2 regions of the Bacillus sp. ISL-75 genome follow, and region 1 is predicted to be linked to the other one. Evidence: a T-box and tRNA genes for the amino acid it is inferred to sense, from the RefSeq annotation. Region 1 holds a T-box; the other holds one or more tRNA genes.

Region 1 (16,120 bases):
AACCGTGTCAGTTAGCAAATTCTTAAGGGGTCGATAAATAATCGGATGGTGGGCAATAATGAGCTGAACATTTTTTTCAATTGCCTCATCAATTACATTTTCCAGTACATCAAGGGCAATCATTATTCGTTCAACTTTTTTATTTAAGCGTCCTATTTGTAAGCCAATCTTATCCCCTTCCATCGCTAACCCTTTCGGGGAAAACTGTTCAAATAGTAGAATAACTTCGTGACCGTTAGGAATTTTCATTCTTTAAAGCCTCCTCTACCAGCTTAATTTTGGCGATCATCTCTTGTTTTTTTTCATTCGTTTCAGAAGATTGGCTGGCACCCTCAAGCGCTTCATAAATACGCTGCCAATTGTTTATTTCTGCTGTCCATTTTTTCTTAAAGGTTTTATCTTGTTTTTGTAGAAGGAATGGACCCACTAAAAGCCCCATATCAAGATTTTTTTTATAAGGCTTATTAGGATCGCCCTTTTCACCTATTAAAATCTCGTATATTTTTCCATCTTCCTCGAGTATTTCTTCGTCAATTAGTTCCCAGTTATTTTCAATAAACCATTTCCTGATCGAAATCGCGCTAATATTTGGTTGTAACACCAAGCGCTTGACGGAAGTCAGCTTACCTTTACCATTTTCTAGAATGTTTGCAATTAAAGCACCTCCCATTCCAGCAATTGTAATACAATCCACTTCACCCGGTTGAACAACTTCCAGACCATCACCTAATCGCACGGAAATAACCCCCGCTAACCCTTCTGCTAATACATTCCTCTCAGCCAACTGGAAGGGGCCCTTAGCAACCTCACCAGCAATGGCAAATGGTAATCCCTCATTTTTTGCTAAGTAGCAAGGTAAATAAGCATGGTCTGAGCCAATATCTGCGAGCCTTGCTCCTTTTGGAACATAGTTAGAAACCGCAGCCAATCTTGCTGACAATTTATCTGTATTCAATCATACCACCACTTTTTATATGTAATTTATATAGTATAAAAAAAGTCCTTTACAGATGCAAAGGACCTTTTCTAGTTATTTAATGTTTGCTAACCAATCTGCCATTGCAGCAGCCTGTTCTGGTTTAACAAGACCTGCTGGCATGCCTGTACCCTTACCTTTTGTAACAAAAGTCATAAGTTCTTCCTTAGAATACTTGCTGCCCACACCTTTTAATGTAGGTCCTACTACCCCTTGATACTGATCACCATGACAGCCAATACAAGATTGCTTGTAAATGTCTTCTGGCTTTGATGCGGCAACCTCTGTTTTCTCATTGCCTTCACCATTTTCCTTAGCAACTTCTTTCATATCACCAAGGCCTTTGAAAGACAAAATTAGAATTAACACAATTCCAAATGCCATGATGAGAACGAAAGGAATAACCGGATTTCGCTTCATGATATAACCTCCCTTATGTACGAACGTCTGTTAAATATTGAATAAAGTCTACAAACAACTACTATTTTACTTGAAAATGAACAGAAGGAAAAGCCCTAAACTTATTTTATCACTATAATCTTAATAAAAAAAAGAAAACAAGCCAAATTAGTGAAAATATCTAGTTTAGCCTGTTTATAAATTTGCTATTTTATTTTATTAATCATAGGCTCCCTGAACAATCCCTACGGCCATTGCAGCAATCCTTATACATGTCCAGCCATCAACCATAATTAAAAACTGTTTAAGGGCTCTCCAAGCTTCCCTAAAAGGTTCTCAACAGGTACTCAGACATCTTCTAACACACGTTCGGTTGTATTTGATAAATTCAAGCCCATCTCCTAAAATAAAGAATAAAAAGCGGGCCATGAATTTTCTTAAGTCTATTTGCAAAATGAGAGACAATTCAGTAAAATGGATTCAAATAGAGAAAGTGCTTACATTTACTTAAGTGTTTCAACTAGTGTATTCAGTAATTGATGCATAAGAAAAAAGCCTACTTCAGTTATGAAGTAGACTATTCATTAGAAATATTTTATTCTAAGAAATCTTTTAAACGTTTGCTGCGACTAGGATGGCGTAATTTCCGTAATGCCTTTGCCTCAATTTGACGGATACGCTCACGGGTTACACCGAAGACCTTTCCTACCTCTTCGAGAGTACGAGTACGTCCATCATCCAGTCCAAAACGCAGGCGAAGGACATTTTCTTCCCTGTCTGTTAAAGTATCTAAGACATCTTCAAGTTGCTCTTTTAATAATTCATAGGCAGCATGCTCTGAAGGTGAGGTTGCATCCTGGTCTTCAATAAAATCACCAAGGTGGGAATCATCTTCTTCACCAATAGGTGTTTCCAGTGATACAGGCTCTTGGGCAATTTTCAAAATTTCCCTAACCTTATCAGGTGTTAGATCCATATCTTCACCAATTTCTTCTGGTGTTGGTTCACGGCCAAGATCCTGAAGTAATTGACGCTGAACACGAATTAATTTATTAATGGTTTCAACCATATGCACAGGTATCCGAATGGTCCTTGCTTGGTCTGCAATCGCGCGTGTAATAGCTTGACGAATCCACCAAGTTGCATAGGTACTAAATTTAAAGCCTTTTCGATAATCAAACTTCTCAACAGCTTTGATTAGACCCATATTACCTTCTTGAATAAGATCAAGAAAGAGCATTCCACGACCGACGTAGCGTTTTGCAATACTTACTACAAGACGGAGGTTTGCTTCAGCTAGACGTCGTTTTGCTTCTTCGTCGCCTGCTTCAATTCGGTTAGCCAGCTTAATTTCCTCTTCAGCAGAAAGCAAATCAACACGGCCGATTTCTTTTAAGTACATACGAACTGGATCATTAATCTTAACCCCTGGAGGGACGCTAAGATCATTTAAATCAAATTCATCATCATCACCCTTAGCTAATTGCTTAGGATTAGGATCTTCCTCGTCACTTTCACCAACTAATTCAATACCTTGATCACCGAGGAACTCGTAAAATTCGTCCATTTGGTGTGAATCTAGTTCAAAATTAGCCAATTTCTCAGCAATATCATCATAGGCAAGGACGCCGGTTTTTTTACCCAGTACCGTTAACTGATCTTTCACTTGTTCAAAAGTGAATTCATTCTCAACTTCTTTTGAACGGGCTGATTTTTCAGCAGCCATATGTCCCCCTCCTTCCAGAATCAAAGACAGTAAAATGGAATCTATAGAGATTTACGCAATTGAATAATTTCCATTGCAATTGCAGCAGCTTTACCAAGATCACTTTGTCGCTCTGCTTCTTTTTGTTCCACTTCTTTTTCTTTTATCTTTAACAATTTTTGATAATTCAACACCTGTTTGATATAATCAGTTAATTCTTGATTGCTTAATTCGTCATTTATGGACATCATTTCAATATTAGCAACCATTCTTCTAAGATTATCATCTTGAATATAGGATAAAAATGCACTTGAATCAGGTTGGAAATGATCCTCATAAAATCCTAACAGATAGGTTATTATTGCCTGATGTTCATCAATATTAAACGTGTTTCCTTGTAATAAATCCTGAACTTTATAAGCAACATCTCGATCTTTTAGCATGTGAGCGATTAATCGCCTTTCTGCTGTGTAATGCGCTGGCTTGAGTTCACTTACTTTCTTAGGAATTAAAATAGGTTTATCAACAGGTTGGTTTTTTCCGGTTGTTTTTCTTTTATCAGCGAAGAAAATTTGCTTTTGCTGCTGTTTCAATGCATCTAATGAGAGTGAAAATTCTGCTGCAAGTTGCCGCAAATAATGATCTCTTTCAACTGCTTTATTCAAATTGCTGATTTCATTAATTATCACTTCGATATATGCAAGCCTATCTCCTTCTAGCTGAAGATTTTTACCTCTGCGAAAGTAAAGAAATTTAAACGCCATCCATGTTAAGCCGGCCGCGATAACCTCATTTCGGAATTTCTCAGGACCGTTCTTTTTAATGTATTCATCGGGGTCCATACCGTCTGGCATCATCGCTACCTTTATTTGAAAGCCAGCATTGTTAAGATGGTTCCCCGCTCGAAAAGCAGCTTCAATTCCTGCCTTATCTGAATCGTAACAGATGGTTACGGATTGGACACTTTGCCTTAAAAGGGCTATATGTTCATCTGTCAAGGATGTCCCCATTGTGGCAATGCCATTTTCCACACCCGAGCGATCTGCGGAAATTACATCGGCAAATCCCTCAAATAAAACAGCATATTGCAATTTTTTTAAACTTGGCTTCGCATTATGATAATTATATAAAATTTTACTTTTATTAAAGATTGGCGTTTCAGGACTATTTAGATATTTGGGCTCTTCGGCCCCGAGTGATCTGCCTGAAAAAGCAATCGTATTACCATTTCGGTCAAAAATCGGAAACATTATTCGATCTCTAAATCGATCGAAATAAGTCCCATCCCTTTCACGTTTGATAATTAATCCGGCTTTCTCCATCCATTCAGGTAGGAAATCTCTTTTAGATAGAAATTTATAAACAAAATCCCATGAATTTAGGGAATACCCAATTTGAAACTTATCAATCGATTCGCGAGTAAATCCCCTGCTCAGCAGATACTCTAAAGCCTGCCCGCCTTCTTTTGTATTTACAAGCAAGTGATGGTAAAATTTCTGTAACAGCTCATGAGCCCCTAAAAAAGCTTGGTGCTCTTGAGAAACCTTTTTCTCGCCTTGTCCCCCAGATAAATTAATTTCAAGGTCGATATTTACCTTCGAAGCTAGTTTAATGGCAGCTTCCTGAAATGAAATCCCTTCAAGTTCCATTAAAAAAGAAAAAACATTACCGCCAGCGCCACAGCCAAAACAATGGAAAATTTGTTTATCAATTGATACTGAAAATGATGGGGTACTTTCTCCATGGAATGGACATAATCCGAAGTAATTTCGCCCCTGTTTTTTCAGTTGAACATAATCGCTGATTACTTCGACAATATCAACAGCCTGACGAATTTGATTAATCTTTTCTTCGGCAATACGCTCTGCCATGAAAACAACTCCATTTGTACTATCAGGTATTCGGCAGGCAATCCTTAAATTCCTGCAAATTTCGACAAAATTTTTGTTAATTTTGTCATAAATTTTGAACCATCTTCAGTTTGGAAAGATTTAGGGCCTCTCCCTTCCCAGCGTCAACATATTTCCTCTTCCTATGTAGATTTTTCTTCATTCATATGGAGACGGAGGAAGCAACAAAAAGATCACGGACGCTAAACTTGGATCCTATTTCGACAATCTCTGCCCAGTGGGCATGAATCTGCATCGACATAAATAGTCGGATTGCCTTCTACATTAGTATTAATTCTACATCTCTCCGCATATTCCTTCTTTAACAAATAACTTTTGTAAAAGGATTTATGTCGAATTCTTTTTAGGGGGTCCCCTTGACATCTAACAATAAATAGTTTATTCGTTCACAAGCAAGTCTAAACCTAAAAAGATATATTTTTATCACAATTTTTTATTATAGTACATTTATTATCATTTTACCATAACTTTTTATCATTATTATTCCACTTTCCATCAGAAGAAAACACATAATCAAATGATTATGTGTTAAGGTCTCCCTTTATGATTATAATTTAGGATAACATTTGCTGTTTCTTCAACCGCTTTATTGGTTACATCAATAACGGGACAATTTATTTTCTCCACTACTTTTTCAAAAAAGATTAACTCCGCTTTAATCCGTTCAATATTGGCATAACTTGCCTTATCATTTAATCCTAAGGAAATTAATCGTTCTCGTCTGATATTATTTAACTTTTCAGGACTTATTTTTAAACCGAAGCATTTCTCGATCGGAACCCTATATAGTTCTTCTGGCGGATCCACTTCAGGTACCAGCGGGACATTAGCAACCTTTAAACGTTTATGGGCTAAGTACTGGGAAAGTGGTGTCTTTGAAGTTCTTGAAACGCCAATTAGAACAATATCTGCTTTTAGGATTCCTCTTGGGTCACGGCCATCATCATATTTTACGGCAAATTCAATCGCTTCTACTTTTTTAAAATAATCCTCATCAAGTTTTCGAACAAGTCCTGGTTCACATAAGGGTGTCTTCCCACTAAAAGCTTGAATCTTGTCCATTATTGGACCAATTAAATCGACTGCCAGAATCCCTTTCTGTTCCGCTCTCTCCTTGATATATGTACGCATTTCAGGTTTGACAAGCGTAAATGCAATCATAGCTTTATCCAGTAAAACAAGTGAAAGAACTTCATCAATATGTTCCTGGTCCTCTACATAGGGAAATCTTTTTAAATTCATTCCTGAGCCATTAAACTGGCTTATTGCTGCTTTGGTAACTAATTCAGCCGTTTCCCCCACTGAATCAGATACAACATAAATAATTGGTACACTCATTCTCCCTACACAACCCCTCTACAAGTTAACTTGTGACTTACTCATCACCCAGTCCAACAAACGCTTTTGTAATGTTTGTTTTCGTTAATCTGCCGATAACCTCATATCCATTTTCTGATTTTCGAACCACTGGCAGGGCATCAATTTGTTTTTCAATTAATTTTTTGGCGATATCGATTAATAAATCGTCCCGTTCACACATAGTTATATTCGGCATTCTAGTCATAATAATATTGACAGGAATGGTGGAAAGCTCTTGTTTACCTATACTTGCTCTGAGCAAATCTTTTCTGGACAATACCCCGACAAGGATGGTATTTTGATCCACTACAAATAATGTTCCCACGTCTTCAAGGAACATGGTACAGATCGCATCATATACAGAAATATTTTCATTCACCACAATAGGGATGGATTGATAATCTTTCACATATATTTTTTGTAAATTTTCAGTTAGCAGCTGTGTCCCAGATTTACCCGTATAAAAATAACCCACACGCGGTCTTGCATCTAAAAAGCCAGCCATTGTTAAAATTGCCAGATCTGGCCTTAATGTTGCTCTAGTCAAACTTAATTGATCGGCAATATGCTCTCCGGTAATCGGCCCATTTTCTTTTACAATTTGTAAAATATGTTCTTGCCGTTTGGTCAGTTCGATTGTACACACCACCTTTGTATGACATCATGAAGGGTTACCCACAACCTTCTAAAAGTCATACTTTATTAGGAATATTATATACTATGGAATGTATTAAGAAAACTCGCCAATTGGCGAGTTTTCCATTAAAACGTCATCTTTTCTTGCAAAAAGCTAACAAGTTCACTTACTGGGATCCGTTTTTGTTCCATTGTATCACGGTCTCGAACAGTAACCATATTGTCTTCTTTAGAGTCAAAATCATAAGTGATACAAAAAGGTGTACCAATTTCATCATGACGGCGATAGCGTTTCCCAATGGAACCTGATTCGTCATAATCCACTGAAAAGTGCTTCGCTAAAGCAGCAAAAACTTCTCGTGCTTCTTCAGACAACTTCTTCGATAATGGAAGGACTGCCGCCTTAAATGGGGCTAGAGCAGGGTGGAAATGCATGACCGTTCTAGATGTACCATCTTCAAGCTGTTCTTCATCATAGGCATCAATCAAGAATGCTAACGTAACCCGATCCGCTCCTAAGGAAGGTTCAATACAGAATGGGACATACTTTTCATTTGTTTCAGGGTCAAGATAATGGAAATCTTCACCGGAATACTCCATATGCTGCTTCAAGTCATAATCTGTTCTTGAAGCGACACCCCAAAGTTCCCCCCAGCCAAACGGGAACTTAAATTCAAAATCAGTAGTCGCATTACTATAATGGGATAGTTCATCTTCAGAGTGATCTCGTAGCCTTAGATTTTCTTTGGTAAGACCTAAGGACATTAACCAGTCTTCAGCAAATTGTTTCCAATAATCAAACCATTTAAGTTCTTCAACAGGCTTACAGAAAAATTCAAGTTCCATTTGTTCAAACTCTCTTGTCCTGAATGTAAAATTCCCCGGAGTAATTTCATTTCGGAAACTCTTTCCTATTTGAGCAATTCCAAACGGCATTTTCTTTCTCATCGTACGCTGAACATTTTTAAAGTTAACAAAAATACCTTGGGCCGTTTCAGGACGAAGGAAAATTTCATTCGTACTTGATTCTGTTACCCCTTGGAAGGTTTTAAACATTAAGTTGAACTGACGGATACCAGTAAAATCATGACTGCCACAGTCCGGGCATGCGATATTGTGTTCTTTAACCAGTTCTTCCATTTTTTCAAATGGTAAGCCGTCGACAATCATTTCAATGCCTTTTTCATCTAGTGCATTTTCAATTAATTTATCCGCGCGATGTCGTGCTTTACAATTTTTACAATCAATCATTGGGTCATTAAAGTTCCCAATATGCCCTGATGCTTCCCAAGTACGAGGATTCATCAGAATACTTGCATCTAAGCCAACATTATAAGGCGACTCTTGAACAAACTTTTTCCACCATGCCTGTTTAATATTGTTTTTAAATTCAACGCCTAGCGGGCCGTAATCCCAAGTATTTGCAAGTCCTCCGTAAATCTCTGAACCTGGAAAAATAAATCCTCTGTGTTTTGCATGTGAGACGATTTGTTCCATTGTTACATTCATTGAAATTGCTCCTTTTAATAAATTTGATACAAACAAAAAAACTCTCGTTCCTATGCTTGTTAAGCATAGGGACGAGAGTTACCCGCGGTTCCACCCTATTTGCTGCAAAAAGCAGCCTCTTTAATCGTGTTAATAAACACAAAGATTGCTCAGGAACGCCTTCCTTAGTGCCCTATACCCTAGCTTCCACCACCCTAGGTTCGCTTTTATAGAGATGACTAAGTACTCTTCTCCGTCAATGCAAATATTTTATTTATGAAAATAATAACGAAAACTCCAAACATTGTCAACAGGGTGCTTATAAGAGATTTCTGAATTTATCCATGGAATTAAGAAACTTCTTTGTTTTGAGATGAAGTCCCGAATACTCTTCATAGTAAGAAGTAATAACATTCTTAAGTTCAGCCTTAGTCTCTTCTTTAACAGAAATATTTCCTAACCTTGAAAGATCAAAATAATAAAATAGCCTTAATAATTTAATCGTACTCGGTGTTAATTTGAAATGGTACGGATCTTTATCTAGACAACGATGACAGATAAGCCCACCTTCACGAATGGAAAAAGAAAAATGTCCGTCTGTACTGCCGCAAACGGAACATTGATTTAAGATTGGGTTTAATCCCAACACATTTAACATTTTCATCTCATAAATATTCATGAGAATATCCGGGTCATAGCCCTCATTCAAATAATTCAATGTTTGATAGAGCAATTCATAATGAAAAGGGTTTGGTTTTTTTTCTTCCGTGCATTTATCGGTTAACTCGACAATATAACTAGCATAGGCAGTTAAAAAAATGTCTTCACCAATCGATCTTAAGGATGTAGCCGTTTCACCCTGCTGCATGCTTCCTAAACCAGATCCTCTAGTAATTAGAAAATAACCATGTGTAAAAAGTTGTGTAATGGAGGAAAGGCGGCTGTTTGGCTTTTTTGCACCACGCGCCATCACACCAATCTTTCCCCATTCCCTTGTATATATTGTCACTATTTTATTTGTTTCACCATAATCTGTTGCTCTAATAACGATGCCTTCACACTTCTGAAGCATTATTGTCACCTTCTAAAGTAGCACGAAGACAAACTTATGAAACGGGAAAATCGATTTGTGCTAGCTCATCATTCAGATTTCCGGGTATTTCTTGGTTTTCCTTCTCAAGTTCTTTAATGAGAAGATATGTGTCAATATTACCTGTTTGGAGGAATACTTTCCACGTAAAATCCATCATCGAAAACCCCACCTTTCATATTTAGACTAGCTTTCATTCGGTCCCAAACCTTACAATTATCATAGCCTGCCAGCGCAAAAATCATAAGACGAAATATTTGTTAATGTTGTCCATGCATAATTTGAAATAATCGGTAATATTTTAGTTAGGGTTATTAGAAAAGCGGAAACGCCTTGGTCGGCCATTATTAATCAATATTCATCCTCATTGAAGCCATAATCTCGCAGCTGGGACATCTTATTGCGCCAATCTTTTTGAACTTTTACCCATAGCTCTAAATATACTTTTGACCCTAGAAGATTTTCAATATCAACTCGTGCACGCTTGCCTATTTCTTTTAACATGCTGCCTTGCTTACCAATAATAATTCCTTTTTGTGAATCACGTTCGACAATGACGGTTGCCATGACATCAATAATTTCTTTACCCTCTCTCCGCTCCATTTTGTCAAGAACCACAGCTAAAGAGTGGGGAATTTCCTCTCGTGTTAAGTGGAGTGCTTTTTCCCTTATTAACTCGGTAATAATAAACCGTTCTGGGTGATCTGTGACCTGGTCTGCTGGATAGTATTGTGGTCCCTCCGGCAAGAAGGACTTAATCTGTCCTAACAATGGCTCCACATTGTTTCCTTCAAGCGCAGATATTGGGACAATTTCTTTAAAAGGGTATTTTTCTTTATATGATTCAATAATCGGCAATAATTTATCAGGATGGACTTGATCAATTTTATTAATTACAAGAAAGATTGGCGTATTAACTGTTTGGAATTTTTCAAGAATAAATTCTTCACCACGTCCAAATCCTTCTTCAGCATTTACCATAAATAAAATCAAATCAACTTCTTTTAGCGTATTTACAGCAACCTTCATCATAAAATCGCCTAATTTGTGCTTGGGTTTATGGATACCTGGTGTATCTATAAAAATCATTTGGGCATCATTTACTGTTAACACACCTTGGATTTTGTTACGAGTTGTTTGTGCTTTATCACTCATTATGGCAATTTTTTGGCCAATCACGCGATTAAGAAACGTGGATTTACCTACATTTGGCCGGCCAATAATCGAAATAAAACCTGACTTATATCCTTTGCTTCCGTTGTCATTATTCAGCATATAGATCCTCCTGTATGAAGGAACTTGCCTTTTTTGTTTTTTTAATTAGTTGATCGATGTTCACTAGTGTTCTTCCCTTCCAGCAGGAATCTGCTGTTTCTTTATTTTACCTCAAAATTGATTGAAAATCATTAGGTTGAAGTAAAAAATTTATAAAAATTAGAATTTTCTCACAAATCAGCAAGTCTTAATAATTTTGCTGATAAGTTATTTTACCTAATCCAGTATCCCATTTCAAATGATGGTAAATAAACTCTATTCAGCTTAATTTTTTAAAGCTTTTGTATGTAGGGTAAAAATATTAATAGACTAATTACAACCGATAGGACGGCATAAACTAACACCGCTCCTGCTGCCATATCCTTCGCTTGTTTTGCTAATGGATGATACTCTTGTGTAACTAGATCGACAACTCGTTCGATTGCGGTATTGACTAATTCCAATGCAAACATTCCCGCAATAGCAAACAGGATGATTATCCATTCAGTCTTTGTAATGGAAATATAATAAGAGACGAGTACAACAAGAATGGAGCAAAAGAAATGGAACCGCATATTTTTCTCTGACTTCAGGGCCACTACAATCCCGGCGATTGCATTTGAAAATGTACCCAACCATGACTGCTGTGGTCGTTTATCGTTTGAGTCCATACTCGTCTAATATTTCCTTTTGCAATGTGAACATTTCTTTTTCCTCTTCATCGGTCATATGATCATAACCAAGGAGATGAAGGAAACCATGTACAGCTAGAAAACCAAGCTCACGTATAAAAGAATGTCCATATTCTTCTGCTTGCTCGATTGCTTTTGGTATAGAGATAATAATATCCCCCAAGACACGAGGCATATCAACCCCTACCAGCTCCACCTCACCTTCCCCAAGCTCTTCCATTGCAAACGAAATAACATCCGTAGGCTTGTCTTTATCGCGGTATTCCCTGTTGATCTCCTGTATTCTATCATTTGAAACAAATGTTACTGAAACTTCGCTATGCTCTTCAACATCTTGTTTTCTAGCCGCAAAGGTAAGGATCCTTTCGATTTCAAGCATTTGTTCTTCTGTCAGTTTTTCCGTTTCGTCGATACAATCAATTAGTAATGTCATGCTTGCTTCACCTTCTTTATCATTTCTGGATATTCAATTCTGGAGTGAAAAATCCCCTTTAAGGTCTCACATAAAGCTTCAGATACGGTTTCTATTTCTCTCATTGTGATATCACATTCATTTAATTGCCCATCTTGAAGACGATCAGCAACGATTTTTTTAACCAGTGATTCTATTAATTCTGGCGTAGGCTGGGATAATGAGCGGACTGCCGCCTCGACACTATCTGCAATACCAACCACCGCAGACTCTTTTGTTTTTGCCTTTGGACCAGGATAGCGATAATCCTCTTCCTTTACTTCAGTTTCACCTTGGGTTGCCTTATGATAAAAGAATTTTAGCAAGGTTGTCCCGTGATGCTGTTCAGCGATATCGATAATTTCTTTTGGCATATGGTACTTCTTTAAAATATTAGAGCCATCTGTTACATGGGCAATAATAATGTTTGCACTTTTATCTGGCGGCAGACGATCATGAGGATTTTCTAGATGCATCTGATTCTCGATATAAAAATTCGGACGTCGTGTTTTTCCAATATCATGGTAATAGCTGCCCACTCTTGCTAATAGTCCATTTGCACCGATTGCTTCACATGCAGATTCCGCTAAATTAGCAACCATCACACTATGGTGATATGTACCTGGTGCTTCCATCAATATTTTTCTTAATAGTGGATGGTTTGGATTGGATAGTTCAATCAGCCTCATCGTCGACAGAATACCAAAACTCGCCTCAAAAAAAGGCAATAATCCAATCGTTAACACAGCAGAACCTATACCTGAAACAAGAGCAGTGGTTATATAATATCCATACTCCATACCAGAAAATTGGCCATTTGGAAGAAACATTAACGCTAAAATAGACAAAATATTTACGATTGCCGCAAACGAGCCAGCCTGCAAGATTTTTGAACGCTGGTTTTGGTTACTGAGAAACAAAATTCCTGCTAAGGCACTGAATAGGATGTAAATCCCCTCTGAAAAATTTAGTGTCCCTGTAATTCCCTCGTTAAATAAAATACTTCCGCATACCGCCATAATAATCGACATAAGAATGGCAAGCTTTTCATCAATCAAGATCTTAATTAACATTCCCCCTAAAGCTGCAGGGAAAAGATAGCCAATTCCAGCAAAATTAAAAATTTGCAGCATGCTGATTATTTTCATAATAAAGATTGAAAGTATGAAAACAATCCCATACAACAACAAGTCTGTCTGTCTTTTTCCTGGAATTGATTTTATTTGGTAAAAATAAAAATAGATTGAAGACAGAATAATGGTTATCAATACCATTAATCCAATAAAAGGCTTAAAGGATCTCTCATTATCAAGAAGGCCGACTAATTTTAACTGTCTATAAATATCCTGGTTGATTAATTCTCCTTCTTCAACAATAATTTGACCCTGAAGAATTTTGGCAGGCTCCACACTTTCTACCGCTTGCTGTCGCAGCTCTTCTGTTGCATTGGGATCATAAAATTCATTTTGAATTACAGCATACCTGCCCAGTTCAATGACACCATTTCTTAAATTATCATTTAATGTTGTATATTTTAATTCTTCCTCCACTCTTTTCTTGGCATTCTCTACTTCATCAGCAGAAATCCGTTGGGCCATAACATTGTTAATCGCAGTAACAGTTAAATCCTTCGCGATCGATAATTCATCATTACTAGCTTGGACTAAGGCCGTAAAAACCTGGTCAGAAAGCCCCTTTGATACATTCGATGTTAATTTTGCCTTTAACCTGATCATTTTTTCAGAATCACTAGGTTCCGTTTTTGCTGGTTTTTCTTCTGGGGCCAGTTCTTCAAACTTCTTAATTTCTGCATTTATTTCATCATTCACTTCTGTAACTGCTTGAAAAATGGAGCTAATTAAATCGACCCGATTTTGCGTATACTCTTTTTTCAAGGCATATACATCCTGTACTTGGTCAAGAGCATCCCTACGCTTATTTTCAGTACTTTTCTTATCCTCCACTGTTCCAGGGGAACGGATAGTTTTTTCTGCTACTGAAAACAGGCTTAAATCCAACTTTTCAGGTTTTACATTACTATACATCGCTGCAAATAATACGGTACCTAACATGATAAAAAAGAGAACTAGAAAAAAAGTGATATCTAGCAGTTTGCGTATCCGTATGAAGTATTGCTGTAGTTTATCCAACTAAATCCCTCCAACCACGGCCCATGAAAATGATTTTATATTAAAAAAATCATTTCTCAAAAATTGTCATATTTTCACTGTTCCTGCTTTATGTAAAATGATAACAGTTTTTCGAAGAAGTTTCACCTTCTTTGGAAGAAGATTAGTTTGAAGTTCACTTTTCCATAGCAAAAAGAGGTAAACCACAAATAGGTTTACCCCTCTTGATTCGCTTTGTTCTCGTATGCCTCAATAATTCTGCCAACAAGCGGATGACGAACCACGTCAGTTGTTTCTAAAAAGACAAAGGAAATGCCCTTTACATTTTTTAAAATTCCTTCGGCTGCAATTAAGCCTGATTTTGCACCTTTTGGCAAATCAATCTGTGTTTGATCACCCGTAATGACCATTTTTGACCCAAAGCCAAGTCTTGTCAAAAACATTTTCATTTGTGCATGGGTTGTGTTTTGGGCCTCATCCAGTATAACAAAAGCATCATCTAATGTTCGACCTCTCATATAGGCGAGCGGAGCAATTTCAATGGTTCCTCGTTCAATTAACCTTTGCGTATGTTCAGCCCCAAGCACATCATGGAGAGCATCATATAGTGGCCGCAGATATGGGTCTACCTTTTCTTTTAAATCACCTGGAAGAAACCCAAGACTCTCGCCTGCCTCAACAGCAGGCCTTGTTAAAAGTATTTTATTCACTTGCCCATTTTTGAGTGCGCCCACGGCCATGACGACAGCAAGATATGTTTTCCCGGTTCCGGCAGGGCCAATCCCAAATACAAGATCTGTTTTTTTAATTGCTGTTACATATTCTCTTTGTCCAAGCGTTTTAATCCGAATGGTTTTACCTTTAACATTTTTGCCAATTTCTTCTTCATATAAATTTACAAAATATTCAAGTGTCCCTGCGTTCGCCATTTGGACCGCGTATAGGACGTCTCTTTGACTAATATTAATTCCCTTTCGAATCACAATCATTAATTTATTTAATATTTGTCCGGCCAGATTTACATTTTCCTCATCACCGGATAAACTGACACCTTCACCCCGAGTAATGATGGTAACATCAAGCTCTTGTTCAATAATTTTTAAATTGGTATCAGAATTCCCTAGCAAACTAATTGCTTCTGCAGGATTTTCAAGTTGTACATTTATGGTAGTTAACTTTTCTGTCATTCACTAGTCTCCTTGGAAATCGGTTGTCCGACTGCAATATTTTCAATTACCTTAAAATGAATATCCAGTATAACTTTACCATTTTTAATTGCTTTGTGTAAAATTTTTTCATCTTTTATCATAGCATCTTCATCTAACCGACCTTTTATTTGTTTTTTTGCCAGCTCAATTGCAATTTGTTGGGCCTCTTTATTTGAGTAGGTACGCTGAACTTCTTCCCGCTCGCGAAGGGTTTTGTTGAGATAAGAAATTGGCAATTCCCACTTTAGGAAATGAATTTTATGAACATTCATTTCGGTTTCATATTTCAAGAATTCAGGCTTACCAAAGCCCCAAACAGGGAGTTCGAAATCCCCCAGTAAAATAAAATGCTTTTCCTTTTCTTTGCCATTATATACTTTAAAGTTGGTTACTAACGGGAGCTCCACATGACTTTTATACCAAGTTTCACCCCAAACCTCTCCTTTGGCCGCAACCAATTCCGGAGTACCTTCTTGCCCAAATTCACCTGAAACGAGTAATTGCCCCGGCACCACATGATCATTAATTTCTACCATTTTTTGACCATTTTCAATATACATATTTACGATTATCGCTTTCTTTTTTGCGATAAGGTTCCTCGGTGATAATTGCTCTGGCTTTTTTGGCTCATTTTTCTCGACAACTTGAAGGTGGAAGGTTGTCCCTTTTAATTCCACTCCAACCCATGTTAGATCCCCAACATTATTTGTCAGTTGCCTTTGAATACCTTCCACATTATCTACAAATAATTGCAACTTTCCAATCTTAACACCCATCTTGTCCAATTCTTTACGAATTTGATATTCTGTCGCTGGTTTTGCCC
Region 2 (16,120 bases), on a different contig from region 1:
CGATTCCATCCCCAATTCCAGTTGTACTTTGCTCTTCACGCTTTAGGATCGCTGCTTTAAATTCAGTACGATCCGATATTTTCCCCGCATTAAAAAGAACATCAACCAGCTGATTAATCGTGGCTTCTTTTTGATTGCCTTCAATATTTAAAAGAATCGTATTTTTTGATAACAATTCAGTAATTTTCATGGTTTTCTCTCCCTTAACGGATCTCTTTTATATGAACTTGTGGAAGGAGTTCTTCTACTTTTTCCCTAGTACATAAACCTAGTGAAAAGGCTGTCGCACTACCTGATGCCACACTGTAACGAAATGCTTCTTCGATATTTCTGGTCCGGGCGTAGGCAGCAAGGAAACCAGCGACCATGGAGTCCCCTGCCCCAACTGAATTTTTCACTTCCCCTTTTGGAACTTCCGCAAAAAGTGTCATTCCGCTATTTATCAGTACCGCTCCTGCGCCAGCAAGTGAAATAATTACATTTTTCGCTCCCATATCCACGAGTCTTTTGCCATATGGGATGACTTCAACTGGGCTAGCAATGGTGGTGTCAAATAATTCCCCCAGTTCATGATGATTCGGTTTGATTAAAAATGGGCTATAAGGAAGAACCTTTTTTAATAAATCACCTTCAGCATCAACAACAAATTCTGCTCCACTTTCACTGCAAATTTTCACTAGTTCCTCATAGGTTGTTTTAGGTAAGCTAGCGGGGATACTTCCAGCTAGTACTAATAGATCATCTGCTCCTAAGTGGTGTATTTTTTGTTTTAGACGCTTGAAGTTTTGTTCTGAAATATTTGGACCGATAGCATTAATTTCTGACTCTTGACTGGTCTTAATCTTTACATTAATTCGAGTATCTTCATCAACCTGAACAAAGTCAGTATCAATTTTTTCATTATGAAGATATTGCTCAATATAAGCTCCAGTAAAACCACCAACAAATCCAAGTGCCTTACTTTTGGTACCAAATTGGTTTAATACCGTTGAGACATTTATCCCTTTTCCACCAGGAAATTTCGCCTCATTTACTGTTCGATTTAATTCTCCTTGCTCAAAGCTCTCTAATTTGACTATATAGTCGACTGAAGGGTTTAAAGTCAAAGTGTATATCATGATGTCACTACCTTTATTGTTGTTCTATTTACATATTGCTTCTGCGTTTCGTCATCTACATCATTAGTGATAATAGTTGCTTCATGGATATCGGCAATTTTGGCAAACGAGATTTCAGAAAACTTTGTATTATCTGCTAAAACATAGGTCTCTCTTGAAAGAGAAATTGCTTTTTGCTTTACCATTGCTTCCTCCTGGTCTGGAGTTGTAAATCCAAATTGTGGATGGATGCCATTAACACCTATGAAACATTTATCAAAACGGTAGAGGTCTAAGCCTACGAAGGCTCCCCTTCCGATAAAAGCATTTGTATTCGGCTTCGCCAAACCGCCAATTAAATAAGTCGATATGCCTTTGTCTAATAATGGCTTTAAATGCATTAATCCATTCGTGACAACAACGATTTCCTTTAATGGCAGGAATTCAATCATTTCAATCACAGTGGACCCAGCATCAAGATAAATACAATCACCTTCCTCCACTAAATTCGCTGCAAATTGAGCAATCAATCGTTTTTCTTGAAGGTTTTTGGAGGATTTCTCAATCATACTTGGCTCTTGAAGTTTCCCCTGTAATCTTGAGGCACCTCCATGGATCCTCTTAAGAAATTTTTGGTCTTCTAGCAAAGAGAGGTCTCTGCGAATTGTTGACTCCGAAGACTCGGTTAACTCCATAATTTCATTAATTTTAATAACATTCTTATCTTTTAACAATTGTAGTATGATTCGATGACGTTCTGGTGTTAACAAGTCATCACCACCTATTTTTTTATTCTTCTTAAGTACATAATACTGAAAACGATTGCAAAAATCAATCATTTTCTTTCAAAAACATTCATAAATTGAATGTTTTTGAACGTTATTTGAATTTTTCTACAATACATAATATATCAACTTAAAAAACAAAACTTTTCTGCTCCATGTCGAATGATTATGGTATAATATTTATGTATCATTTTGAAATATTGCGGGTGTGGTTTAATGGTAGAATTTCAGCTTCCCAAGCTGACGGCGGGGGTTCGATTCCCCTCACCCGCTCCATAGGACAAAATGGAGAAGTACCCAAGTGGTTATAAGGGGGCGCACTCGAAATGCGTTAGGACGGGTAACCGTTGCGTGAGTTCGAATCTCATCTTCTCCTCCATACATATTCTTTCAAAAAACACGACGTTTTATCGTGTTTATATTAATATAAAAACCGCCAGAAATAATTTCTGGCGGTTTTTGCATGTTCCTTATTAATAAGGACTTAACCATTCAGGGTCCCTATTAATACATAGAGGACATTTTTCCCTTGCAAACTGAAAGGTAGAAAAGGACTGCCCACAATCTATGCATTTTTTTGTATGAAGAGGTTCGCCTGTATCCCTTATTTTCTTTATTTCTGGTATTATTTGAATTGCATTTTCTAAACAAATATTGGAACAATCTGTACAGTATATAATAATCCCATTTATGGAATTATTCACATTTATTTCAAATTGATTTGAAATTATTAGGTAAAATTAACACTATTCGAGAAAAATATTAATAACAGTGCTACTTCTAGTTTTTCTTGTTGATTTAAATATGTGTATAATAATTAGGATGAATAATTTGAAGAGGATGATACACTTGAACATTACTGGACACTCAGTTGAAAAATTGGTAGATCCATTCGGTTTATTATCAGGTGACCGATATGAGTTTTTCTTAGATATTGATGTAGATGAAGAGGATGAGCTTTATTCGGATAAAGGAATTGGCCTAAGGGCCATTTTCGTCAGCGATGAAAATGGTGACAAAATAACCAACTTTTATCTTTATGAACAAGGTAGCGAAAAGGTGCTTGACTTTGATCTGGAAGAGGATGAAGAAGAACTGGTCCTTGCCTATTGTAAAGATAACGCAAAAGAATAATAAAAAGGCAGGGAGAAATGAAACCTCCCTGCTGATAATTTGATCACATAAAATTCTTACTATGATTGTGAATTACTTGCAATTCTTTAGTACTTTCAGTCATTTCACTTTTGCAGATCGGACATAGTGGCACATCAGTGCTTTTAAAATTGTCGCGAATCCAGCATTTACAAGTCTCTGAACTACATACCCAAATTTTAGTTTCTTCTAATTTGATTTCCTCATCATTTTTTCTACCAAACGCCAAAACGATCACCCCTTGTATTAGTGCATGACTGTTTTTAAATACTTAGTTTGCTAGCTAAATAATATGGAAAATATCAAATACATCATTTAGCAGTATCCTGTTGACTTTTAAACTATTCTAATTGTGTATAAATCATATATATAAAAGGTGATGCTTAATCATGGTGCATCACCTTTTTTAAAAGAATTAAACTGTTTGAACGTTAGAAGCTTGTGGTCCGCGAGCGCCTTCAACGATTTCAAAAGAAACTGATTGGCCCTCTTCTAAAGTTTTGAAGCCTTCTGATTGGATAGCTGAGAAGTGTACGAATACGTCTTGACCGCCTTCAGCTTCAATAAATCCAAATCCTTTTTCTGCATTAAACCATTTAACTTTACCGTTGTTCATGGAAAAACCCCCAAAATATAGTTCACTTTTAATTTATCCTACATTTAAAAAAATAAAAAAGACGCACTAACACGTTTGGGCAATAGACATCACCCACATTTTCGTGCAGTTACGACTACTTAAACCAATAAATATTTAACTAACTTAAAAGCGTACCTTTATTTTAACTCATTTCGGCTATTCAGTCAACAAAATTTCAAAAACTAGGAAATTCAGAGAATATATATCAGTTAAAAATATAATAGTTTCCTATCACTCACCAGCAATCAGATTTTTTACGTTGGGGTGAATTGCATTCCAAGAGCAATGAACCCCAAATTGAGTTCATAGCTCTTTATTGAAATTACCTTGTAAAAATATTTCCATGAAATTGACGACAAATTTCTGTAAATCCGCTTCCATGCCAATGTAATCAAGAGTATTAACCGGTTCTTTATCAGGTTTTGGTCGAAAATCAGCGATGCTTTTGCCTTTGGCATTACCAAATTCCTCTACTCTTACTCTTCTCGGGATATATTTTACGAAATCCGGTTCCGTTAATGCCATTAACGGGACCACATCATGTAGTGGTGCACCTTTAATTCCCGGCACATTCTTCTGATAGGCTTTATAGTAATAATCAAAGGCTGGTTTTAATAATGGTTTAAAGGGTGTCGGGCTGTTTTTGCTAAGGAAGTCAATAATATCAGGAGTTATGATTGCTTTATTTGTTATGTTTAAAGGAAAAAGATGAATATTATGAGCTTTTTCCATAACGGTATCTGCGGCAATTGGATCCACATAAAAATTCGCCTCAGCTTCAGCAGAAATATTTCCAGGGACCAAAAAAGCCCCTCCCATAATATAAAATGAGTTTACTCCCTTTAATGCGTCATTCCCATATAAGATAAACATCAATGCTAACTCAGTCAATCTTCCGACAGAAACAATCACAAGGTTTCCTTTATATTGAGTAACAATTTCAAGAATTTTGTTAATATCATAAACTTTTACATTCTGGATCGTATCTGGAGGCTTGATTGGTCCTAATCCCTCTTTGCCATGTATCTCAGGGTAAAACACTATTGATTCACCTGATATTGGTCCTGCTGCACCCGCTATGATTGGAATATCTGCTCTCCCACCTAAGGTTAACAGGTAAGCTGTATTCTTAACCGATTTTTCTTTCGGTGTATTTCCATAACCACTGACAATACCAACTAGGTTTATTTTCGGATTAAGTAAGGCATACATGATGGCAAACGAATCATCGATACCAGGATCAGCAATCATGAGCACATTATAAGCCATAGCCTCTCCTCCACTTTTCCAATTTTCTATATTTATTAAAATTATGCAAAGAAAATGGTTGAAAGAACATGAAAAACCGACCCGAGAGAATTCGAATCGGTCGTTAGCAAATTTCTTAGATTATGCTTCCTTTTTGACTCTTGTTGCTGCTTTCTTTCTAGGAGCTGCCGCTTTTTTGGGTTTTGTGCGATCAATGGATGCCTGTAATGCTGCCATTAAGTCAGTGACATTTGACGCTACTTCCTTCGTTGCCGCTGTTACAGTTTCTTGTCCACTTCTTTTAGACTCAATCAATTCCAACAATGCAGTCCGGTATTCATCAGTGTATTTTTCCGGCTCAAAATCTGTTGTTAATTGATCAATCAGTAAAATAGCAGTGTCTAATTCTCTTTTCGTCACTTTGTCTTCTGAAGGTACACTAGGTACATCACCGGCTTTACGAACTTCATCAGGATAATGAATTGTTTCCATGACTAAGACATTTTCATATACTCGTATAACGGCTAATTGCTCCTTTGATCGAATGATGATTTTGGCAAGTCCAACTTTTTGAGACTCCACCAATGCCTTTCGAAGCAAGGAATAGGCTTTTCCGCCCCCCTCACTGGGAGACATATAGTAGCTTCTATCATAATAGATCGGATCAATTTGTTCCATTTTTACAAAATCAATAATTTCGACCGCTTTCTCTTCGTTTTCTTTTCTTAACTTTTCGAGTTCTTCATTATCAAGGACAACAAATTTCCCTTTTGTATATTCATATGCCTTAACGATATCCTCTGGCTTCACTTCTTCCTCACAAACAGAACAAACCTTTTCATATTTAATCGGGGCATGACATTTGTTATGCAGGGTCCGGAGCTTTATATCTTTATCTTCTGTCGCCGTATGGAGCTTGATGGGAATGTTTACAAGTCCAAAGCTAATACTGCCCTTCCACATCGTATGCATCGTTAATTCTCCAATCTTTTTGTTATTATTGTACGTCACCAAAACAACCACATTCCTAAAAACAATTGGAAAAGGATGAATTCGACGATAATTAAACAAAATAAACTAAAAAAGAAGGGACTTTTTTACGATGAAACCGATGCTGCCAAGTCTTACATTTGATCTACCAGTTCATCCTGATTGGTTCTATGAAGTTAAATATGATGGATTTCGTGCTATTTTGGAATGGGATTCACAAGGAATTAAACTGACCAGCAGGAACGGAAAGTCACTTCTCTCCCAATTTCCAGAAATAAAGGAATTTTTGTTAAAACATGAAAAACAATTCAAACCCTACATACCTCTTCAATTAGATGGGGAGCTCGTTTCATTAGAAAACACGCATAAAGCTAATTTCTCAATGATTCAAATACGAGGCCGATTAAAATCGGAACGAAAAATTAACGAACAAGCTAGCAAGTCTCCATGCCGCTTGATGGTATTTGATGTGCTTGTGATGACCGGAAAAGCATTACATTCCCTTGTTTTCCATAAACGGAAGAAGGAACTCATCAAACTGTTTCAAAAAATCGGATTGGAATTGGAGGCTGACCCCTATGATGAACAATTACTTCAGCTTGTCCAGGCTCATGATGATTTTGATTTGTTATGGGAAAAGGTTGTTTTAAATGATGGGGAAGGAATTATTGCTAAACACAAGAATAGTCTGTGGGAAGAAGGAAAACGTTCCTTACAATGGTTGAAATATAAAAATTGGAAATATGTCAGCTGTTTTATTAATGCTTATGATAAAACAAATGGTTACTTTTACGTAAGTGTCTATAAGGAAAATAAGATCCATCCTATCGGCCAGGTACTTTTCGGCTTTAAACCGGAGGAAAAACAAGCTTTGCAACAGACAATTAAACAAAATATGCTCCGTGAAGATGCACAAATGATTATTGTTGAACCTGCCATTTGTATAGAAGTAAAATATTTAGAACTCTATGAAAATCAGCTGCGTGAGCCCCATTTTGATCGGTTTCGCTTTGATTTAGAACCATCCCTATGTACATACGATCGTTTTATTTTCGCACAAAAGAACCTTCCAGAAGACTTAGATATTACCCATCCTGATAAACCTCTTTGGGAAAAACTTTCCATACGGAAAGCCGATTATATCCTGTACTTACGAGAAATATCACCGTATATGCTGCCTTTATTAAAAGACCGCTTATTAACAGTCATCCGCTTTCCACACGGGATGTTCGGAGAAGCATTTTATCAAAAAAACTGTCCAGATTATGCTCCTGAATTTGTGCAGACACATTCAGCCGAGGGGATTGACTATATTCTTTGCAATAATCTTAAAACACTCGTTTGGCTTGGTAACCAATTAGCGATTGAGTTCCACGTGCCATTTCAAACCATTCATAGCAAGGGACCCAGTGAAATTGTCTTTGATTTAGACCCGCCTTCCATCGACCACTTTCAATTGGCAATAAAAGCAGCCCTTCTAATCAAAGAAGTCCTCGATCAATTAAATTTAATAGGTTTCATTAAAACCTCTGGGAACAAAGGGCTGCAAATCTACATCCCGCTACCCGAAAATGAATATTCTTACGATGATACCAGGTTATTTACAAGCTTTGTCGCTGAGTATTTAATTTCCAAGGATCCTGACTCCTTCACGATTGAGAGGATGAAAAAAAAGCGGGGGAACAGACTATACGTTGACTATGTGCAACATAGCGAAGGAAAAACGATTGTTGCGCCCTATTCAATGCGAGGAAACGAACATGCAGGTGTTGCAACCCCCCTTTATTGGGAGGAAGTAAATGAAAAGCTCGAGCTAGTATCGTTTAACATGGAAAATGCGATCAAGCGAATTCGCCAGCAAGGTGATCCCTTTTCAAATTACTTTCAAACAAAATCAATCCAGGCGTTTGCACCTGTCTTAGAGATCCTAAAAAAAGGCACCAAAAAAGGATAGGAGAGCCCTATCCTTTTATTATGTTTTCGAGATACCTTTGTGCCTCTGATTGTAACTTCTCATAAGAAGTCTGTTCCATCAATTCCGTTTTCGAAGTGACAGTTAACGCTCCTTGCCCGAGATCAACATTGACTGTCGCATTATAAAGATAGGTAGCATTTCCGATCAAGTCAATTGTGTATTTCCCCTCGCTTTCGTGGACTACACACTGGACTCTTCCACCATTATTATAAACATTAACAACTTTTTCGAACTCATTTAATTCTTGTAAACAAGTGACTAGCGTGGAGGCAGACATTGCCGTACCACAGGCATTCGTAAAACCAACACCACGTTCAAAGGTTCTAACATAAATTGAACCTGGTTGCAAGTGTTTAACAAAACTTACATTGACACCGTCAGGAAACAAATCATTGGGACCATTCACCTTTTCACTAAGTTGTTTTTGGAGGTCACCTTTGAGCTGTTCCGCTTCAACAATGGCGATTAAATGCGGATTCGGTACTGCAAGAGCTGTGAACCTTAAATCCCCTGAAAGTTTTTCAATTCTTTCATTGTAAAGAGTTGGTTTATTTAAATTTAATGGGAGGGCTTTTAATTCAAACAGCACCGGTGAAATTTCCACTTGGTAGGTGTGGATTTCTTGTAAAAGGTCGTTTTGTTTGCTTACCTTCAGTTTGGCTTTCATCGTTTCAATCACAGCGCTATTTCGCCCTAGATGTTCGCAAACATATCTAGCCACAAGACGCAGTCCATTTCCACACATTGAAGCTTCCGACCCGTCAGAGTTAAATACACGCATTCTTCCATCTTCGTTTTCGCTTTGCATAACGAAAAGAATCCCGTCAGCACCCAAATCGGATTGACGGTTACATAATAACTTGGCGAGGTCCGCTCGTTCACTTTCCGTAAAAGCATATCCATTCGATTTTTCGTCGATTATTAGAAAGTCATTTCCCGAACCATGGCCTTTAATTAAATTGATTTGCATCGTAAAACCCCCACAAAATTGATAAACATGTTTTATTTATCATATCACTCAATGTTCATGAGGGAAACTGTCGATACTTCTATCTTTCGATAAAATATTCGTTAACAATAAATGACATCCGGAGAAGCTTGTCCTCCTCTGATAAAGTCTCCCTTAGTGAGAGAACTGGTGTATTAGGTTCTGGGAACAGTGGACTCCATTCTACCGGCATCCATCCCCTGCGAAGCCGTCCGTCCGGAAGGTCATTTTTGTTTATTACTTGCTCATCCATAAAAGTAGATGACCCTTCTACAGCACCAATAAACCTGCCTTTCGAATCTAGTATTTCCTTCTTATTTGTTCTCCAAGCTAGTTTCCTTTTTTCAAAGCAGCCTAAATAATGCCTTTTATGGTCAAATACCTCAATCTTTTTGCCAGTAACCTTAAAATATCCGATGGCATCGTTATCCAAATTATAAAGAGCATAAATTTTCGAAATCCTAAGCTTCTTTAAGCCCTGGTTATGAAACCTTTTAATCATCCCTGCTAGATGCCCGTCAGGAAAATAGAGTAGAAGGCGTGGGGAGTTTGTGTTCAGAAATAAGACAAGTAAATGTCGTGTTTCAAATAAAGACTCCCTAATGCGCTTTGAATTTGCCATATTTCTGTCAATGGATATTGACTGCCTTATTCTAAAAAGATAGATTTGAAAACAAATTAAGCTATAAATCAGGAAAGGTATAGTTAATATCATTATTTCTTTGTTTTTAATAATAGAAAGATTGCCAGCAACTATCATAACAGCTGGAATCAGAGCAGCAATACTACCATTTAAGTTCAAATGAGCCGTATCCCGGTAATATTCATTTATTTTCATCTAGAAAACTCCTTATCAATTCCTCTAATCTTAGTTTATTTACTATTCGTCTAAAAAATGATAGGAGATTTCGATTAAAGAACAAAAAGAAGGGACTAGTTGGTCCCTTCTCTTAATCCTTAATTGGTTTCTTCTAAATTACTTTATTTAACATTTAACAAAAAAATCCTTTAAAACCGACAAATTTTTTGCCGGGTCCCTTTCTCAAGATTATTTAATTAGCCTAAAAATTAACGGAAATCGATATTCATTTCCTTCAAAGGCTTTGATTGCTGCAATAATGGTGAATACAAAGAGCATTACACCTAATATCGCTAGTGCTACAAAACCAATTAAGATGAGTGTTAATAACCCGCTAACAAAAAAGTAAACTGTATAGGAAATCAAAAAGTTAAAGTATTCCCTGCCGTGATAATCAATGAATGATGACTCATCCTTTTTTATTAACCAGATAACTAGCGGTGCGATAACTGGGAAAAATATACTTAACACATAAATACCAGCAGCAAACAACCTTTCATCCTGATTAATCATTTTCTATTCCCCCATTGGAATATAATTTTTATTCATTAATATTTACGCCAGTGGTTTTAAAAGGTTTCGTTATCTTTAAAAAAATTTATGGGATCAAACTTCTCCCTAGGCACGTAAATTGGTAAAATTGATAAAATAACTATTATCAACGTGCAGAAAGGTTTTATTATGACAAAAATACTTTTAAAAAACGCAACGGTATATCCAATTTCATCAGAACCAATCCATCACTGTGATGTCCTAATTGAAGCAGGGAAAATTAAAAAATTAGGCAAAAATTTAACAACAGACTTAAACGTAAAAATAATCGATTGTGAGGATTTATTTCTTTTACCGGGCTTTATTGATGTTCATACTCACTTAGGTCTTTATGATGAAGGAACTGGCTGGGCTGGGAATGATGCAAATGAAACTGTCGAAGCCCTCACGCCCCATATTCGGGCAATTGATGGTGTTTATCCATTGGACCCAGCGTTCTCTGATGCCGTCAAAAGTGGCATTACAACTGTCCATGTCATGCCGGGAAGCGCCAACGTCATTGGCGGAACAACTTCAGTCATTAAAACTACTGGTAAAAATATAAAAAAAATGATTATCCAAGAAGTTTCAGGCTTAAAAATAGCCTTAGGGGAAAATCCAAAAAGAATTCATAGCCATGGGAATAATGATTCCATTACTCGGATGGGGATTATGGGGATGCTAAGAGAAGCCTTCTACAAAGCCATCCATGCGGATAATCCCGAGGAGCCTAGAATTACTCCTATCGTGAAGGCCTTAAAAAGAGAAATTCCCGTAAGAATTCATGCTCATCGTGCGGACGATATTATTTCAGCGCTTCGTTTTGCAGAAGAGTTTAATCTGGATTTACGTATTGAGCACTGTACTGAAGGGCATTTAATAGCCAGTGAATTATCTGGAATGGGTTTAAAGGTTTCTGTAGGACCTACATTGACACGAAGATCCAAGGTAGAATTAAAAAATAAAACATGGAAAACCTATCAAGAACTGACGAATCATGGTGTTGAAGTATCAATTATTACCGACCATCCTTATACACCAATTCAATACTTAAATATTTGTGCGAGCCTTGCTGTTCGAGAAGGATTATCCGAGAAAAAAGCACTAGAAGGAATCACCATATTACCAGCCAAAAATTTAAAAATAGACAATACCGTCGGAAGTATCGAAGAGGGTAAGGACGCAGATTTAGTGCTTTGGAGCCATCACCCATTCCATTATTTAGCAAAGCCAAAGTGGACGATGATTGGCGGTGAAATGATCTATCAAGAAAGATAGATTATTGTTGAAAATTGGTAAAAAATATTATCGAAAAATACACAAAAAACCTATTTATTTTTTGGTTTTTTTCTTGTATTATACACTAAGTGAAATGTTTTAGACCTGAATACTTTGGGGGGTTTACGAACACAATTTGTTAACAAAAAAATGATATAGGGAAGGCAAATGGTGCGCCACCAGTTTTACTGGTTCTAGTGGGTTCGATTCCCACCCCGAAATTTTTTAGTAACTTTATAAAAAATTTCGAGGGTGGACCGCTTCTTTTGACATGGGATCGGAATGCCCTAATGGAGGGATTTTCATGCTTAAAAAACGTGATCTTCATGACAGCCACACATTGTACGAATTAATGACGCACCCTGATGTCTTCCCTTTTGTACGCCAAAAAGCTGATTCCTATGAAGAATTTTTATTTATGACAAAACAAACCATAGAATCCGAAGAACGCGGCGAATTAATTTCACGGACCATTCTCGATGAATGGGGAGCGCCTATCGGAACAATTAATCTATTTGATATTGAGGACAACGCAGGTTTTTTAGGAACATGGCTTGGCAAGCCCTACCATGGCAAGGGTTATAATAGCCCGGCTAAGGATGCCTTTTTTCAAGAACTTTTTTATGAAACGGGAATTGAGACAGTTTTTATGCGCATCCGCAAGGTTAATATTCGCTCAATAAAAGCTGCTGAAAAACTTCCTTATGTTATAAAAGCAAATGAAAGTAGAAAATCTATTTATGAGCAATTAAACGCAAATGGTGAAGTATATAATTTATATGAGATTCCAAAGGATCAATACACCTTTTACCTTATGCGAAACGGAGCTGTTCAATCAGACGATTCACAATTGCTGGAGGCATAAAAAAACAATCGGCCCTCGCCGATTGTTTTTATTTAGTTTTCAAGGAAAGAAATCTTCATATTATTCCGTTAAATTTTGCTCCATGCTTTCGTTTACATCATTAAGACCCATTTGGAGCAAAAATTCATCTAATTCCTCATTCGTCAATGTTTCAAAGCGGCCATCATGAAAAAATACTTGGGTTTGATTAGGGTTAATTCTGTTCATGTTAAAACTCATTTTCTTTGCTCCTTTCATAGATGATTATTTTCTATTGTCCACAAAAGAAGCTGTTTTCATTCCTGAAAATCAAATAGTTCAAAAAATTATACTAATTCTTAAGTACTTTACCTAATACGTCAAGTCCACCTGTGACAGGTATTATACTTCCAGTAATTAAATCGGATTTTTCATCCGTAAGGAAGGCAATTACTCTGGCAATATCTTCTCCTGTTCCTTGCCTTCCAATGGGGCTATCACCCATTGCTGCTATAGCATCCCCAATATTACTATCTTTCCATTCATTTATTATATCACCCGGACAAACCATATTAGCGGTTATCCCATGTTCTGCTTCTTCAATTGCAATTGTCCTTGTAAGTGACGCTACTCCTGTCTTCGCTGCAGCAAACGCAGAACGAAATATCCAACCTGGTGCGGTTTCGACTCGGTCATATCCGATTGTAATAATTCTTCCCCATTTTTGGTTTCGCATCGAAGGAATAATAAGTTTTGACAAATAAAATACAGCACTTAAGTTCCCTTGTAATATATAGTTCCATTCATCGAAGGAATAGTCTGTCAGCTTCTTTCTTTCATGTATGTATGGACCTGCATTATGAACTAAAACATCCACGGTTGAAAATACAGCAAGGGCTTCATCAACAATTCGGATACAATCCTCCATGTTCGAGACATCACCTTGAATCGCAATGTTATGCGTTCCATAATATTTAGTCAATTGGTTTGCTAAAGAAATAGCTTCTGCTTTACTATTACGATAGTTAATGACTAGCTGATATCCATTTTCCGCGAGATATAAAGCAGTTTTTTTGCCAATACCAGAAGCTCCCCCCGTAATCAAAGCCGTTTTCTTTTTCACAAATCATTACCTCTCAATGTTTAGAATTTCTCTCTTAACTATATGTTAAAAAGAAACAATTATTTATGCAAATTTTAGTTCCATCTCTATAGTGAAAACTTGTTCCTCTGTAAAGGATGTAAGTTTTAATAACGAATGGGCAAATATTGGCATAGGATAAGATAGCTACAAAAGGTGGAAAGGATGAGATCATTGTTCCCTTGGGATAAGTTTCCTTTTGATAACGATTTGAAGGATAAGATAACAAAAATGAAGCCTGAAGAAATCAATAACTATGTTCAGGATCTTATGGGGAAAATCATGCCCGCTAACATGAAAGGTGTGATGAACCCTCAAGAGATGTTTAAGGGTTTCCAATCGTCGGTATCCCCGCAGGAGCCAACGAGGAGTATATTGAATTCAACGGCCTTTGAGACCCATGATTTTGTGTATGTTAGAATTCCAATCAAAAAAGAGGAATGGGTTAAACAGCTCCGTATTTTTCATACATCTAATCAACTAATTGTGGAGCATATTCCACAACATGAAGATAAACACACGATCATCCTTCCTGCAATTGTAAAAAAGAAGGGGGCAACTGCTACCTTCAAGGATTATATGCTTGAAGTGAAAATCCCAAAAAATGTTGATATGCAGTTTTCTCAAATTGATGTTACTGAAATTTCATAAACGTCATTAGAGTAAAGGACAGCCAATTTTTCTGTCCTTTAGTTTACTGACCTTCATCTTCCATCTTCATACCATCCATGGAGTTTTTGGTGTTGGGATCCTCAGGTGCACTTGGGGTCCCAATGGTAAATTCTTTTTTAGGCATATTATGCATATCTCTTGCTGTAACGTGAGAAATGATATAATAAGTACCTTCTTGTGAGAAGGATCTTTCTAAGCGATATATTCCTTTTTCAGCATGCTTAATTTCTACCTTTTCATGCTTGTCATCCTTTGCACGCCAGATCTCAAAAATAACCTCAGCATCCTTCACTTGATCATTCCCCTGAGTAACCTTCGCTTCCAATGTAATCGGTTGATTCATTTTGCCTGGGTCCGGGTTAATGGATAACTCTACTTCTACCATTTGCGGTAGATTATCGGCTTGTTCTTTTTTATTACTGCACGAAATAACAATACTTAAACATAGAACAGTCACCAAAAAAACGAAAAGCTTTTTCAAGGTTCCTCTCTCCTAACTTAATTCTTCCATTACTTCATTATGAATTTTAATTAACAATAGCTTGGCTTCTAGAGAAATCGTAGAATTAATCACTCTTTTGATTGCAGAATAGTATTTCTCATACTTGTTTTTCCGGATCCTCGGGTGTGAGTTTTCATCTTGAAGCTCCCTTTTTATCGCTTCGACTAGGGTCACTTCACTACCTTTTCCTTCTGTTTCTAGTATACGATTATTCCAAATCTGCCGATATTCCTCTAGTAATTCATCGAAGGATACTCTTTCTTTCGACAAACAATCCCTCCCCTTTTATGTCTTCACTTGCATTGTTACATATTTACTAACACTATTGCAAAAAATACAATTTAACAAGTCAAAGAAAGGAGAAACCTTATGTCTACCCCTTATAAATGTCCAAATTGTAAAACGAATCGGAGCCGCTTTAATGTTATTCAACAAGTTTCCCAATCTGTTAAACTCGACCCTCAATCGGGAGCAGTAATCCGAGAGTATGGTGAAAATGATTTAGAACCCTTCCACCTCCCTTACAATGGACCAGAATTTCGAGTCCAATGCGGTGCCTGTGGTTTAATTGAGGATGAACGTACGTTTATCAAATTTGGCGAACAGCCGATATAATCTTCTTCTTTACAAAAAAAACATCCTAATTATTGGGTTGTCCAGTAATTAGGATGTTTTTTTGTTTAATGAAGTTTATTTTCTTTTAGAAAATCCTTTGAATCCACTTTCCAAGCATCAATTGGTGAAAATCTTACCAGATGAATATCCCCTCTAAAGGATTGCCCGCCTCTGTTTTTTATAAACCAATCAATTTCGATGGGGACATCTAAACTAATTTCCTCGGTTAAATCCTCTGCTGGCAAAAGCTCCATTCGAGAAATTCTAACACTTTCAACATTCCCTAAAATCGGCTTCCAGTTTATTTTTTGTAAAGAAGCTTGGGAAGTAATCTGGACATCCTGCTGCTTCAATCCTGCAACATAGGCATTTATGACCTCATAGGGATTCGCTTTTCCTAAATACTGATTTAATTTGCCAGAAGCCTTCAAAACCATGAGCATATGTGATAAGTCCATTGAGTTGGTGCGATGAGTGGTACTCCCATAAAAATGAATACAAAAGTGACCTGGAAAGCTATTCGCTAATGCTCCAGCACCATGCGGCATTCCATGCATCGAGCCCGCTATCCATTGATCCTTATGAATAACAATAATAGCTCGGCGTTTCCAACTCCATTTACCCCCGTATATTCTTTTCATTACCTTCGTGTCTTTTGTGGTTAATGGCTGTACATCCGCATGGTGGCTTCCCGCTCGTCGTTGCACCTTGAACTTTCTTCCCGTTTCCACGTCCATTACCGTAAATTTTGTGTACTTTGGCAGGATTTGATTAACTTCTTTCCAATTTAACATCTCAATTTTATAGCTTATTGTTGATGCTGCTTT

What was found. The T-box of region 1 lies ahead of J7E63_RS19395 (glycine--tRNA ligase). A T-box ahead of a tRNA ligase gene usually reads a tRNA of that ligase, here a tRNA-Gly.
Region 2: it has a tRNA-Gly gene. The T-box ahead of J7E63_RS19395 (glycine--tRNA ligase) is inferred to sense a tRNA for this amino acid. The anticodon was not compared.

Annotation. Positions count from the first base shown of each region.
Region 1 is NZ_JAGGQX010000049.1:2,951-19,070, reverse strand. Features, by position in the region: gene J7E63_RS19430 (Nif3-like dinuclear metal center hexameric protein) at 1-249, opposite strand, end outside; gene J7E63_RS19425 (tRNA (adenine(22)-N(1))-methyltransferase) at 236-955, opposite strand; gene cccA (cytochrome c550) at 1,031-1,396, opposite strand; gene rpoD (RNA polymerase sigma factor RpoD) at 1,971-3,101, opposite strand; gene dnaG (DNA primase) at 3,143-4,951, opposite strand; gene J7E63_RS19405 (pyruvate, water dikinase regulatory protein) at 5,519-6,328, opposite strand; gene ccpN (transcriptional regulator CcpN) at 6,366-6,995, opposite strand; gene J7E63_RS19395 (glycine--tRNA ligase) at 7,112-8,494, opposite strand; T-box leader at 8,559-8,742, opposite strand; gene recO (DNA repair protein RecO) at 8,793-9,545, opposite strand; gene J7E63_RS19385 (YqzL family protein) at 9,580-9,723, opposite strand; gene era (GTPase Era) at 9,915-10,838, opposite strand; gene J7E63_RS19375 (diacylglycerol kinase family protein) at 11,111-11,488, opposite strand; gene ybeY (rRNA maturation RNase YbeY) at 11,472-11,942, opposite strand; gene J7E63_RS19365 (HD family phosphohydrolase) at 11,939-14,110, opposite strand; gene J7E63_RS19360 (PhoH family protein) at 14,305-15,276, opposite strand; gene yqfD (sporulation protein YqfD) at 15,273-16,120, opposite strand, start outside.
Region 2 is NZ_JAGGQX010000018.1:64,151-80,270, reverse strand. Features, by position in the region: gene J7E63_RS08175 (PTS fructose transporter subunit IIABC) at 1-190, opposite strand, end outside; gene pfkB (1-phosphofructokinase) at 204-1,118, opposite strand; gene J7E63_RS08165 (DeoR/GlpR family DNA-binding transcription regulator) at 1,115-1,867, opposite strand; tRNA gene J7E63_RS08160 (tRNA-Gly) at 2,085-2,158, shown strand; tRNA gene J7E63_RS08155 (tRNA-Ser) at 2,170-2,261, shown strand; gene J7E63_RS08150 (DUF6509 family protein) at 2,723-3,016, shown strand; gene J7E63_RS08145 (cold-shock protein) at 3,060-3,263, opposite strand; gene cspD (cold-shock protein) at 3,450-3,650, opposite strand; gene J7E63_RS08135 (nucleoside hydrolase) at 3,975-4,940, opposite strand; gene ku (non-homologous end joining protein Ku) at 5,061-5,891, opposite strand; gene J7E63_RS08125 (DNA ligase D) at 6,022-7,863, shown strand; gene dapF (diaminopimelate epimerase) at 7,871-8,854, opposite strand; gene J7E63_RS08115 (hypothetical protein) at 8,934-9,710, opposite strand; gene J7E63_RS08110 (DUF4870 domain-containing protein) at 9,921-10,244, opposite strand; gene J7E63_RS08105 (amidohydrolase) at 10,413-11,540, shown strand; gene J7E63_RS08100 (GNAT family N-acetyltransferase) at 11,845-12,405, shown strand; gene J7E63_RS08095 (hypothetical protein) at 12,466-12,624, opposite strand; gene J7E63_RS08090 (SDR family oxidoreductase) at 12,716-13,486, opposite strand; gene J7E63_RS08085 (Hsp20/alpha crystallin family protein) at 13,670-14,155, shown strand; gene J7E63_RS08080 (FixH family protein) at 14,199-14,657, opposite strand; gene J7E63_RS08075 (hypothetical protein) at 14,670-14,948, opposite strand; gene J7E63_RS08070 (DNA alkylation repair protein) at 15,048-15,293, shown strand; gene J7E63_RS08065 (hypothetical protein) at 15,359-16,120, opposite strand, start outside.